One region of the Solibacillus kalamii genome, then DNA from elsewhere that is predicted to be linked to it. Evidence: riboswitches for the same ligand, from Rfam matches in the RefSeq annotation. Region 1 holds a riboswitch; the other holds the start of a gene.
The links. Region 1 has a riboswitch for preQ1 ahead of CBM15_RS03255 (QueT transporter family protein). Riboswitches for the same ligand answer to the same signal wherever they lie in the genome.
Positions count from the first base shown of each region.

Region 2: another riboswitch for preQ1. It lies ahead of queD (6-carboxytetrahydropterin synthase QueD); the one in region 1 lies ahead of CBM15_RS03255 (QueT transporter family protein).

Region 1 is NZ_NHNT01000001.1:693,417-700,221, reverse strand. It holds gene trpC (indole-3-glycerol phosphate synthase TrpC) at 1-400, opposite strand, end outside; gene trpD (anthranilate phosphoribosyltransferase) at 397-1,434, opposite strand; gene CBM15_RS03260 (metal ABC transporter ATP-binding protein) at 1,440-2,423, opposite strand; T-box leader at 2,541-2,755, opposite strand; gene CBM15_RS03255 (QueT transporter family protein) at 2,934-3,419, opposite strand; PreQ1 riboswitch class I at 3,426-3,470, opposite strand; gene CBM15_RS03250 (ABC transporter substrate-binding protein) at 3,760-4,776, shown strand; gene CBM15_RS03245 (ABC transporter permease) at 4,872-5,912, shown strand; gene CBM15_RS03240 (ABC transporter ATP-binding protein) at 5,905-6,699, shown strand.
Region 2 is NZ_NHNT01000009.1:117,354-124,158, reverse strand. It holds gene walK (cell wall metabolism sensor histidine kinase WalK) at 1-329, shown strand, start outside; gene CBM15_RS13460 (YycH family regulatory protein) at 326-1,657, shown strand; gene CBM15_RS13455 (two-component system regulatory protein YycI) at 1,638-2,474, shown strand; gene CBM15_RS13450 (MBL fold metallo-hydrolase) at 2,490-3,278, shown strand; gene CBM15_RS13445 (S1C family serine protease) at 3,460-4,752, shown strand; gene CBM15_RS13440 (CxxH/CxxC protein) at 4,916-5,080, shown strand; gene rlmH (23S rRNA (pseudouridine(1915)-N(3))-methyltransferase RlmH) at 5,171-5,650, shown strand; PreQ1 riboswitch class I at 5,731-5,777, shown strand; gene queD (6-carboxytetrahydropterin synthase QueD) at 5,929-6,399, shown strand; gene queE (7-carboxy-7-deazaguanine synthase QueE) at 6,392-6,805, shown strand, end outside.

The DNA.
Region 1 (6,805 bases):
ACAGTACAACCGATGCGCCGGCAGCTTTTGCATAGTCGATCTGCACTTCATGAATGATGAAGTCTTTACATAAAACCGGGATGTTCACAGCATTCGCAACTGCATTTAAATCCCCATAGCTTCCTTTAAAAAATGCGCGCTCTGTCAATACGGAAATACAGGCAGCACCTGCTTCTTCATATTGTAAAGCTTGCTCAACAGGGTCGACTTCTGTCGCAATATCACCTTTGGAAGGGGAGGCACGCTTCATTTCCGAAATTACTTGCAATGAATTGGCTGACATCAATGTTTCATATAAAGAAGGTCGGGCCTTATCAATTGATAAAAACACAGGCTTTGTCGAAAGCAATTGTGGCAGCTCAGTCTTTTTTTGGTCAATAATACGGTCTAAAATCGTCATTTTACGGGTTCCTCCTGCAACTGTTTTTCGCTGTAAGCAACGATATTTTCTAACTTTTCATAAGCGCGTCCGGACAAAATGCTGTCCTTCGCCATATCGATTCCTTCCTTCATCGTCGCGGCAAGCCCATATGCAAAGAAGCCAATGCCGGCATTTAAGAGAACCGTATCGAAATACACGCTTTGTTTTCCTTTTAATAAATCACGCATAATGTCCGCATTTTCTGCAGGAGTGCCGCCGCGTATGGCAGAAAGTGGCTGTGCGGCTAAGCCCACATCTTCAGCGCGCAGTTTAAATGGAATCATATCCCCGCGGTCTAACAGCACAAAAGTATTTTCACCATCCAGTGAAGCTTCATCCATTCCTTGTGCACCAGATACGACGATTGCACGCTCACGTCCAAGCATATGGAGCACTTCCGCATAATCCATCGTGAAGTTCGGTCGGTTAATGCCGACAAACTGTGTTTTTAATGGAACAGGGTTTGTCAGGGGGCCGACTAAATTGAAAATCGTTGGCTTTCCGATTGCCTGTCGCACTTCACCGATCCGTTTTAATTTTGGATGCATATTCGGTGCATGTAAAAAGGCGATACCATGTTGTTTGAGTAATTCGGATGTTTGCTCGATATTCGGCAATAGCGTAATGCCAAGTGCCTCTAACACATCCGAACTTCCTGAAGCACTTGATACTTTTCTATTGCCGTGCTTCGCTACCGAAATGCCTCCACCTGCCAATACAAAAGCGGAAGTCGTACTAATATTGAAGCTTTGAAGTCCGTCGCCACCTGTGCCACAATTATCGATATAAATGCCTTCTGGTACGTCGACGGCCACGGCATGTGATTTCATTACAGAAGCTAAACCTGCAACTTCGTGTGCTGTTTCACCTTTTGCACTCATGGCTGTTAAAAAAGAGGCGATCTGTTCTTTCGGTGTTTGCTCATTAAAAATAAGCTGTGCCGCCTGCTGCATTTCCTCAAAAACTAAGTGCTCTTTTCGCTCAATCTGTTCAATGTATGGAAGTAAAGACATGTTCATCATCCTTTCAGTAAAGAGTGGAATGGCACTTCTTCATCTGCTTTCGAATGAAGCTGAGCGACATTTCCTTGAATTATTATCGTCTGTTCAGGTGTTGTGAAATCGACTTGCCCATTAAAGCCGATATAGCCGATCAAGCCTTGTGCTGGTAATAGCCCTTTCACGACATCGATTGCATGAAGGGTAGGGCTTAACGTACCTGTTGTAACATTGGCAAGTTGTTGCACTGAATTTTCCGTACTATAGCGTTCAATTGACGGTGCATCATTCGTAACGGAAATATTTCCGTCTTTTACTTGCATGTAGTTTGATTGTGACGTACCGATTACTGTGCAATCATCAAATTCGACATAGTACATATATGGTGCAGCGTGCTCAATGCGCATTTTTCGATAAAGAGAAAGGGCGTCACCTGTAAATTGTGCGCGATAACGTTCATTTTCATCTTTTTCGACATGTTGCAATGTGTAGGCTGACTGTTCAGGTGTTGGTGTTGTAAACAGCTGTTCAATCAATTGATTAATGTTTGGCTCTACTTGCTCTGCTTCAATATTTGTATGGAAAACAGCGATTTCATCTGTTAAATGATCAAAAATAACGAGTGTATCGTAAACGTGAAACTGCAGTTCAGGCAATGGCTTTTGCAATGCATGAATATAGCCAATCCCGCCACCTGTAAACGGATATTCCGTATGTGACGAGATACGCGGCATCGCTTGTTTTAAGAGTTGGATCAGTTCGCCTTCATATGTGTAGGCTTTTTTTGAATGATGCGTATGATCTAAGAGCTTATCATCTGTCCCGATATATGTTTTGCGGGGATTGACCCCGATGAACGAATAGCGTCCATTACCATCATATTTAGAGGAACTTTCCAATAAAAACTTCCGTTCACCTTGCAATCGCTGGAAAATAGAAATCGGTGTCAGTAAATCCCCATTTACTTTTTTCATTGATGTACGAAAATGTTGCTGAACTACCATTTGAAACACTCCTTTTTTGAAATAAACTACGCCTTTACGATTCGGATTATTTAGCAATCTTGTAATTATAGTTTGCTGAATAAAAAAAAATCGCCCTCAGCAAAAGAATTAACTTTTGCTGAGGACGATCTGCACCGCGTTGCCACCTCGTTTGAAGCATGCCAAAAAAGCCATGCCTCCACTTAAACCTGATAACGGCAGGGTACCGTCCACCGACTAGCGCCAGCAGCTTTCATAAGGCCCATTCACATTTACCTTTTGACGTATTTTCACCATCCATACGCTCTCTGGACAAAACAATAAATGCTACTTTTCTTATTCAACAATTTACTCAACTAAGCTCAACTAAACGAAAACGGTGGTCGCGCTCCCGCAACCTGCTACCGTAAATAATAATTTAATATGCTTTATTCTAACACTGAAAAACGAAATGTCAAACAATTCTAAAATGTTTTCGCTAAATAAAAAAACCAGCTGGCGTTTAAAAGACAGCTGGTGAAACAATCGATATTAAATTAATTTTTTGAAATTCAATCGTTTATTTAAAGTGTACATAATCGGTGCTCCAACCGCCAATACAACAAATTCGCCAAATGCTACAAACAGCCAAGTTTCCCAGAACGGGAAGCCGAGTACAATATTCAGCTGTGCTGCAATGATAAACATTGTAAACGTAAATAGCGTTGTATTAATGATCAGACGAGCCCAAATATTTTTCACAAACTTACAAATGAATATGAAAATTCCCAGTGTAATAATCGTATGTCCCACACCGAATATTAAGTCAATTGGACCGATTGAAGACAGCAGGAAATTGGAAATAAATACACCTAAAACAACACCTAACATATAGCGCGGGTTAAAAGCGACTAAATGGTTAAAAATTTCGGCAATACGGAACTGTACTTGCCCAAAGCTAATTGGTGCAACAAGCATTGTGACAGCAATATACAATGCTGCAATAATGGCACTCGCTGCAATAAACTTTACTTTCATATGAAATTCCTCCTAGTTTTTTAACGTGGGATGGTTACGAACCACGCAAAGCAACTGCAATCATAGCAATATTGAAAATAAAAGTAAAGATTTATAGGTCTTTTTTTTCAATAATTGTTCAAAAAATTTACAAAGAGTAAAAAGTTCAACAAACCCCGCCGCATAGCGGTTTGAAGTGTAGCAAGTAAATTTTAAAATAAGGCGCATTACCTAGAATAAATTCAGAATATTCTAAATGTTATTGACTATCTAAATATGACGCGGTAATATTATTCCAACACACTTCATCCAAATGAAGTTCGGCGCTTTAAACCGATAAAGTAAACTAGGGGGAAATAAGATGAGAAAAAACTTAATGAAGCTGTCCTTTTTATTATTCGGGCTTCTTTTATTATTAGCTGCTTGTGGCGCGGAAGAGAGCGAGACATCTTCGAATGAGACAACAAATGGCGAGGCTGTAGATACAGCTAATGCAGATAGTGAAAAAACATTTAAAATCGGGACAACACAAATTGTTGAGCATCCATCATTAGATGCAGCAAAAGAAGGGTTTAAAAAAGCAATTGAAGATGCAGGTATTAAAGCAGAATACGTAGATAAATCAGCAAACAACGATAACAGTGCGAACATGACAATCGCCCAGCAGTTAGTCGGGGATAATGTAGATCTGATTTTCGCGAACTCAACACCTTCAGCACAGGCGGCAAAAAGCGCAACTTCCGATATTCCGGTTATCTTCACATCGGTAACGGATGCAGTAGGTGCAGAATTGATCGAGTCAATGGCAACACCTGGTGCTAACGTAACAGGTACGATTGATTTACATCCGGAAACAATGCCGAAAACAGTTGCTTTCCTAAAAGAATTAGGGGCAAAAAATGTAGGGATGGTATTTAACGCTGGTGAGCAAAACTCAGTTGCACAAATTGCGGCAGTAAAAGAAATTGCAGCAAAAGAAGGCGTAACGATTGTGGAAGCAGCGGTATCTGCTTCATCTGAAGTACGCCAGGCAGCAGAATCATTAGTAGGAAAAGTAGATGCATTTTATATTATTACAGATAATACTGTTGTATCGGCACTTGAATCTGTAATCGAAGTAGCAGATGCAAACAAATTACCGCTAGTTGTTGGTGAGCTTGATTCAGTAGAGCGAGGCGGTTTAGCAGCATACGGTTTCGAATACTACGATATCGGCTATGAAGCAGGGCAAATGGCGGCACAAATTTTATTAGAAGGCAAATCACCTTCAGAAGTTCCAGCTGCTTACCCGGCAAACTTAAAATTAGTAATCAATAAAGCAACAGCAGAAAACCTAGGCTTGGAAATTAAGCCTGAATGGGAAGCCGAAGTACAATAATTCACTTTATCAAAAAAAGCAAGTCAGCCTAAACAGGTATAAATGTTTGGGCTGATTTGCTTAAAACTTTTAAAAAAGTCAGGAGATGATTCGAGATGTTTACAGCTATGTTTGGGTCAGTGGAGCAAGGGATCATCTATGCAATTATGGCGCTTGGGGTTTATTTAACATTCCGCGTGCTGGATTTTCCGGATTTAACGGTTGATGGAAGCTTTGTAACGGGTGCAGGTACGGCAGCGATGATGATCGTACTTGGCTATAATCCGTTGCTTGCCACATTGGTTGCAACAGTTGCTGGATTTATTGCTGGATGCATGACAGGAATTTTACACACTAAAGGGAAAATTAATCCACTGCTTGCAGGGATTTTAATGATGATTGCCCTCTATTCGATCAATCTTCGAATTATGGGGTTAAGCTCAGATACCGGTGTAACACGACCAAATATTCCATTATTAAATTCGGAAACAGTTTTTTCGACGTTCGGAGCTTTCTGGTCGAATTTAGGTATTGATTCCGCGATTACAAACCTATTGAAATCAATGGGCTTAGCTTCTGTTCCAACAACTTGGGGAATTTTAATTTTAATGGTTGTTGTCACGGCGGTTATTAAACTAGTAGTAGACTGGTTCTTAAAAACGGAAATCGGTCTGGCAATCCGTGCAACAGGTGACAATAAACGAATGATTCGCAGCTTTTCGGCAAATACCGATTCACTGGTCATTTTAGGGCTGGGAATTTCAAATGGTATGGTGGCATTATCGGGTGCCTTGATTGCCCAATATACAAAGTTTGCCGATGTCGGACTGGGAATTGGTATGATCGTTGTCGGATTGGCGTCTGTAATTATCGGTGAAGCGATTTTCGGAACAAAGTCGATTGTTCGTGTCACATTTGCAGTTATTGCCGGGGCAATAATTTACCGAATGATTTACGCATTGGCTTTACGTGTGAAATGGCTTGACTCAGGTGATATGAAATTAATTACGGCGGTTATCGTTATTCTAGCGCTAGTAATCCCGCAAATCGTAGGGAAATATAAAGAGAAAAAGAGAAAAGCAAAACGTTTGGAAGAACGTCTCGCATTACAGCAGGCAGAAGTAGATATTGAGCAGGGGGGGAAGAGCCTTGCTTAAATTAGATGGCATTAATAAAGTGTTTAACGAAGGAACACCCGATGAGAAAATTGCGCTGGACAATATTAACTTGCATTTGGCACCTGGTGACTTCGTTACAATTATCGGAAGTAACGGTGCCGGTAAATCGACAATGATGAATATGATTTCCGGAGCGTTAACACCCGACTTTGGCTCTGTCGAAATTAACGGCAATAATTTAACCCGTTTGCCGGAGTATAAGCGTGCTGTCCATATCGGCCGTGTTTTCCAAGATCCAATGGCAGGGACAGCACCAACGATGACAATTGAAGAAAACTTGGCGATCGCCTACTCGCGCAACACGAAGCGTTCATTGCGTTTTGGCGTTGATAAAAAGCGTCGAGAGTTTTTCAAAACGTCATTGGAAAAGCTGCATTTGAATTTGGAAAACCGTTTATCGGCTAAAGTCGGGCTATTATCGGGTGGGGAACGCCAGGCATTAAGTTTATTAATGGCGACATTTACGAAGCCTTCAATTTTACTGCTTGATGAACATACAGCAGCTCTTGATCCGTCCCGTGCAGAGCTTATTACAAAGCTGACAAAAGAGCTTGTCGAGGAAAGCCAGCTGACAACACTGATGGTCACGCATAATATGCAGCAGGCGCTCGATTTGGGGAATCGCCTCATCATGATGGATAAAGGTCAGGTCATTCTGGAAGTCGGCGAAGACCGCAAACAGGACTTGACGATTCCGGATTTAATGCACGAATTCGAACAAATCCGCGGCGAAAAAATGAACTCAGACCGCGCGCTGCTAGGGTAATTGAGAAGTTCCGTACAGATATCGAGCTTTTTTTAATGAGTAAGCATCAGTTTGAATTAAAACTTAATTAATTGATTGGAGCGAAGGGGCGACTCCTGGCGGATAA
Region 2 (6,805 bases), on a different contig from region 1:
ATATTATTTCAAATGCATTGAAATATTCTCCGGATGGCGGCAATATTCGTTTTGGTTTTACCGTGCATGATAATATGCTGCGTGTCATGATTTCAGATGATGGCATGGGAATTCCGAAAGAAAATGTGACACGTATTTTCGATCGTTTTTATCGTGTAGACCGAGCAAGAGCAAGGTCGATGGGTGGAACAGGTTTAGGTCTTGCAATTGCTCGTGAAATGATTGAAGCACACGGCGGGAAAATTTGGGCAGAAAGTGAGGAAGGCCAGGGTACTACGATATTCTTCACATTGCCATATGAATTGGATGAAGCGGGGGATTGGGAATGAAATATGTTGAACAGATAAAATCTCTTTTATTAGCATTCCTCGTTTTACTCAGCATTGTGTTCACACTTCTTATTTGGAATTACAAACCGGAATATGAAACGATAAAGGAGACCCAGATTGAGGAAGTACTTGTCGGCAAACCTAAGGATTTACAGGAAGTAATAAAACCGTACAGATTGTTGTATCGCCAAAATGACCAATTTTACGGGACAGTCTCTTCAACACCTTTAAAAGGTTTATATAAACACTTACGTTCATGGCAAGTTTACGAGATGGAATTAATTAAAAATGACCTTTCAGACAGTAAAATGAATGAAATGGTGCGTACGAATAATCGTATAACAATGTTTTATAATGAAGAAATTCCTTTGCGCGTTTTCTCTAATCTATTGTCATATAATGAAAATGAAATACCGGATGCAAGCTTTACACGTCTTATTATAGACTGGTCAAATGTTGAAAATAGCGATCAGATACAGTTGCTCTTCCTAAACACAGAAAAACGTTTATATTATAGAGCGTATGCAAGCGTACCGGATAAGGATTATTTCATGGAGAAGGTAATTGAACCGGCAAATGATTATAGCCAATATGTTGAAGTTGAACGGGATGCTTTACGTTCTTTATATGTAGCCAAAGATCCTATACAGTCAGCAAGGTACAGATATTTAGCTGAAGAGATTAAACCTGATCTATTTAAAAAGATTCTGTTCACCGATTTAAAAATCGTACAACGGAATATTGAAAGTTCTCAATCCGAACGCTTTACTGATGGGACATCGTTAATGACAGTTGATAGCCAAAATCGTATTATAAATTATGTATACCCGACTGCAGAAAGTATTGCACCGATTCCTCCCGCAAGATTATTAATAGATAGCTTTAATTATATAAATGATCATGGTGGGTTTTCAATGGATTACCGCTTGTCCTCTATGAACATTGGAAGGCATAGTACAGAGTATCAGCTATTTGTACAGGGGCTTCCTGTATACAGTGATGTTACGATAACGCGTCTAGTAACTACATGGGGGGAAAACCGTATTTTCCGTTACCGCCGTCCTTATTATTCAATAGGGTCAGTTTTCCAAAGAGTACCGAGAGAGCTCGAATCAGGAGAACAAATAATTGAATCACTGCGTAAAAATGATAATAACTTATTTAAAGAAACAGAGGAAATCGTTGTTGGGTACGAGTTAACGCAGGAAAAATCTGAGGAAGATACGGATATAATCGTATTGGAGCCACGTTGGTTTGCCGTTACAAACAATGAATGGACACGCCTTTCACCCCAGGAAATAGGGGGTGATGAATTTGGATTGGAGTAGAACGAAAACTATTTTTATATGGGTTTTTCTAGTATTGAATATCTTTTTATATACGCAGTATTTAGAGAGCTATAAAGAAGGAGAGAAAATAGAAGTTTTAGGGGAAACGGTGGAAATCGAAGCCCGTTTGAAGGAAGATAATATAACGTATATTGCCCTTCCGAACAATAAGGAAAGTGCGGCATATTATTCCGGACAAATTAAAAATTTCTCTCCATCTGAAGTGCCATACTTTCCGAATCAAAGTGCAACGATTGAAAATAACAATAAGCTGGTTGTGACGATGGACAAGCCTGTGAAACTTCAGAAAAGCGATACCCGAGATTCATATACTGATTTTGTCCACAACAATGTATATGAAGGTGATTCCTATGTGCTTTGGAATATTGATGAAGAGAAAAAAGAAGCGACATTTTTCCAGAAGGTAAACGATGTAACATTGTATTATAATGTGCGTGGTTATGTAAAACTTTATTGGGATGATAACAACCGCATTGTTTCCTATGAGCAAACAATGCTGGAAGAGCATAAAAAATTAGATAAAGAACAGAATCTATTAACTGCAAGACAAGTATTGCAGATTTTATATGGAAAGAATTTATTAAAACCAGATTCTCAGATTACGGAAATGAATCTAGGCTACTCTACAATTGTTCAATTAACGCAAACACAAGTATTTGCACCGACATGGGAAGTACGGGTGAAGCTGGCTGATGACAAGGAAGAAATACATTTTGTGAATGCGGTACAGGGACGAATTGTAGAGATCCAAAATGATTTATCCGAAATTGTCGAGCAGACAGAGGATTTGGAATAGTAGGGAGTTTTAACAATGCGATTTAGCGTTTTAGCAAGTGGCAGTACAGGAAACGCAGTCTACGTAGAAAATGATGAACATTCATTTTTGATTGATGCAGGCTTAAGCGGAAAGAAAATGGAGCAACTGTTTGCTAATATAGATCGTGATATGAAAAATTTATCAGGTATTTTAGTAACACATGAGCATAGTGATCATATTAAAGGGCTCGGTGTCATTGCACGTAAATATAATATTCCTGTATTTGCAAATGCAAAAACATGGACAGCAATGGATGGGCTCGTAGGAACAATTCCGACAGATTTATGTTTCGATTTTGATATGGAAACAGTAAAAACATTTGGAGGACTGGATATTCAATCATTTGCCGTGTCTCACGATGCTGCTGAACCGATGTTCTATACATTCTATGAAAACGGACGAAAGCTTGTTGTCATTACAGATACAGGCTATGTCAGCGACCGGATGAAAGGATATATCTCAGCGGCAGATGCCTATGTATTTGAAAGTAATCATGATGTGAGTATGCTTCAAATGGGCAAATACCCTTGGAGTATTAAACGCCGTATATTATCCGATGTAGGACATGTTTCGAACGAAGATGCTGCAGTGGCAATGGCAGATGTTGTAGCTGAAAAACCGACACAAATTTATTTGGCGCATTTAAGTAAAGACAACAATATGAAAGATCTGGCGCGGATGAGCGTAGAACAGACATTGCAGTCTTGCGGCATTATGGCAGGGGAATATCTGCATCTGCATGATACCGATGCAAATGAGCCGACAAGGCTTGTGACAGTTTAATTTCAGCAAGGCATAATTGAAGTAAATATGGGTAAAAGATAGGTGTGTTAAAAGTTTCTACTTTTAGCATACCTTTTTAATTTTATTGACAATTTTTAATTAGGTTTTATGAGATTTTCATCTAATTTTAATGTTAAGTGTGTATGCTATCAGTAAGAAGAAATAAGGAAGGATGAGCGATATGGGATACTATCCTGAAGACGATAAGAAAGAAACCCAAAATGATCGTATTGCAGAGCTTGAGGCTCGTTTAAAAAGAGAAGAAGAAGAAAAAAAACAGCGGCAGAATAGAAAAGAAAAAAAAGGCGGCAGTAAAGGCGGGTACTTTTTATCTGGCTTGAGCGGTGTTGTCGTTGGTGCTTTATTATTATGGCTCCTGCTTCCCTCATTGGCAAACCAGTTACCAGGTGGTAATGAAGTGAACTCGGTTACAAATGACTCCCCCAACTCAACAATTAGTCAAACTGCAACAGAGGTGACAACAGATGTAACAAATGCGGTCGAAAAAGTATCGAGTGCCGTTGTTGGGATTACAAATATTCAAAATGTAGCACCGAACTTCTGGAACCAAAGTACGGGAGAAGCTCAAGCGGTAGGTAGCGGTTCAGGCGTTGTATATAAAAAAGAAGGGAACTTTGCCTTTATCGTTACAAATCACCATGTTGTGGATGGTGCAGAACAAATTGAAGTAACTTTAGACGATGGTGAGAAAGTAAAAGCAGAGCTTATTGGTTCTGATATTTGGACAGACTTAGCAATACTTTCAATACCAAGTGAAGGAATTGAAACAGTAGCTAACTTCGGAGATTCGGATGTATTAAAACAAGGTGAAACGGTAATTGCCATCGGAAATCCATTAGGATTAGATTTTTATGGTTCGGTAACAACAGGTGTAATTTCAGGGAAAGATCGGTCTGTACCAGTCGATTTAAATGAAGATGGTGCGGAAGACTGGTCAACAGAAGTATTACAGACTGATGCAGCGATCAATTCAGGGAACTCTGGTGGCGCTTTAGTGAATATTGCAGGAGAATTAATCGGTATAAATTCGATGAAAATTGCCCAGTCTTCAGTTGAGGGCTTAGGATTTGCAATTCCGATCAATTCAGCAATTCCAATTATTGAACAACTCGAAAAGCATGGTGAAGTACAACGCCCAACAATGGGAATTTCCTTAGTCGATTTAACGGAAGTACCGGCTTATTATCAACAGCAAACATTAAAATTGCCTGAAGAAGTAACAAATGGCGTTGTCATTTCTCAAGTTGTACGAGGTTCAGCTGCTGATAAAGCTGGTTTGCAACAGTACGATGTCATTGTGGAGATGGATGGCGAAAAAATTGAAAATGCAATTGAGCTTCGCAAACATCTATATAATGAAAAATCCATTGGCGATACACTAAAAATTAAAGTATATCGTAACGGTAAAATAGTAGAAGCTAATTTAGAGTTAGTGGAAAATGCACAATTGTAAATGTGGATAACTTAATTAAAGAGTGAAATTGTACACAACGGGTAGAGAAGAAAAAGGCTTGTCTTTTCTACTCGTTTTTTGTCTGTTACAATGGGTTGTGGATAACATTTCAAAAATTGTGAATAAGTTTGTGGAAATTTCAGAAAAGAAAGAAGGTTTAAAAATGAAGACATACAGCTGTGAAACCCATATAGATCATGCGTTAGATATGCACGTGGCAGAAACGGAACAATTCCCTATGATGGATTTTTTATCGGAAGAGGAAAAGTTATCAACAACTTGTTCTTACTGTGAACAGTCAGCAACATATGTTGTATCAAGTAAATAACTTTACACAATATATAGTTTTTATTTGTGGATATGTGCATAACTTTTGTGGATAACTTGTTTGTAAATGGAACGTAAAGGTGGATAAGTTGTGAATATTACTATCATCTCGGTTGGTAAATTAAAAGAAAAGTATTTAAAAATGGGCATCGAGGAATATGTGAAGCGATTAGGCGGCTATGCAAAAATCGATTTAGTAGAAGTCCCGGATGAAAAAGCACCTGAACAGTTAAGCGATGCCGATATGGAAATCGTCAAACGAAAAGAAGGTGACCGTATCCTTGCGAAAATTAATGATGGTACATATGTCATCGCTTTGGCACTCGACGGTAAAATGAAAACGAGCGAAGAAATGGCGGCAGATTTAGAGGCGCTGATGACTTACGGGAAAAGCAAAGTTGCGTTTGTTATAGGCGGGTCATTAGGGTTGCATACGGATGTACTTAAGCGCGCGGATGAAAAACTATGCTTCGGAAAAATGACGCTGCCTCACCAGTTGATGAAACTTGTGCTAGTAGAACAGATTTACCGCAGTTTTAGAATAATTAAGGGTGAACCTTATCATAAGTAAGTGCGGTTTTATTGGAATTACATTTGAAATCTTCTGGAAACTTATATATTATAATCTTATACAATAACGCCCGAAGTAAAACGGGAGAGGTTCATAGCTAATACCCTCTATAAAAAACTATGGAAACATGACAATTCGCCATGTCCATATAGGACATGGCTTTTTATGTTTTAATCATATGTTTTAATAGAACGATTCGTAGCAACCTCTCTTGGAAAGTGTCGGAAACATTTTACGAGGGAGTTTTTATATTTATATGCTGGAGGAGATTTTAACGTATGCCAGATTTTAGAATTGTCGATAAGCTACAAAAAATGGATGTAGATATTAAAAGAAGTCAATTAAAGTATCATGCAAAACGTGTGCTTGTGAGTAAAGAGTTTACGTTTGACGCCGCGCATCATTTACATAACTATGAGGGAAAGTGTAAAAATCTACATGGACATACGTATCGTGTGATTTTAGGCTTAAGCGGTTATACGGACGATCGAGGATTGATGATTGACTTTGGGGATATTAAGGAAATGTGGAAGCAAATCGAAACATATTTGGACCATCATTATATCAATGAAACGCTACCACCGATGAATACAACAGCTGAAAATATTGTTGTTTGGATTTATGAAAAGTTACATGAAGCTTTGCAAAAGGAGCAACGTTATGATGGTGCACGTGTAGAGTTTATTAAGCTATATGAAACGCCTACGAGCTATGCTGAAGCAAGAAGGGAATGGATGGAAGTTGAGTAAAGTCCCTGTAATCGAAATTTTCGGTCCTACAATTCAAGGCGAGGGTATGGTAATAGGTCAGAAGACGATGTTTGTACGCACAGCTGGATGTGATTATGCCTGTTCTTGGTGCGATTCGTCATTTACATGGGATGGAAGCGGCAAGCATTTAATCGTGCAAATGACGGCGGAGGATATTTGGATGGAGTTAAAACGTCTTGGTGGAAATAGGTTTTCGTTTGTCACAATTTCAGGAGGAAATCCAGCACTTCTTTACAACTTAGGTGCACTGATTGCCATTTTGAAAAAAAATAATATAAAAATTGGGGTAGAGACGCAAGGAAGTAAGTGGCAGGATTGGCTATACGATATCGATGAATTGACAATTTCGCCAAAACCACCTAGCTCAGGTATGACCACAGATTTT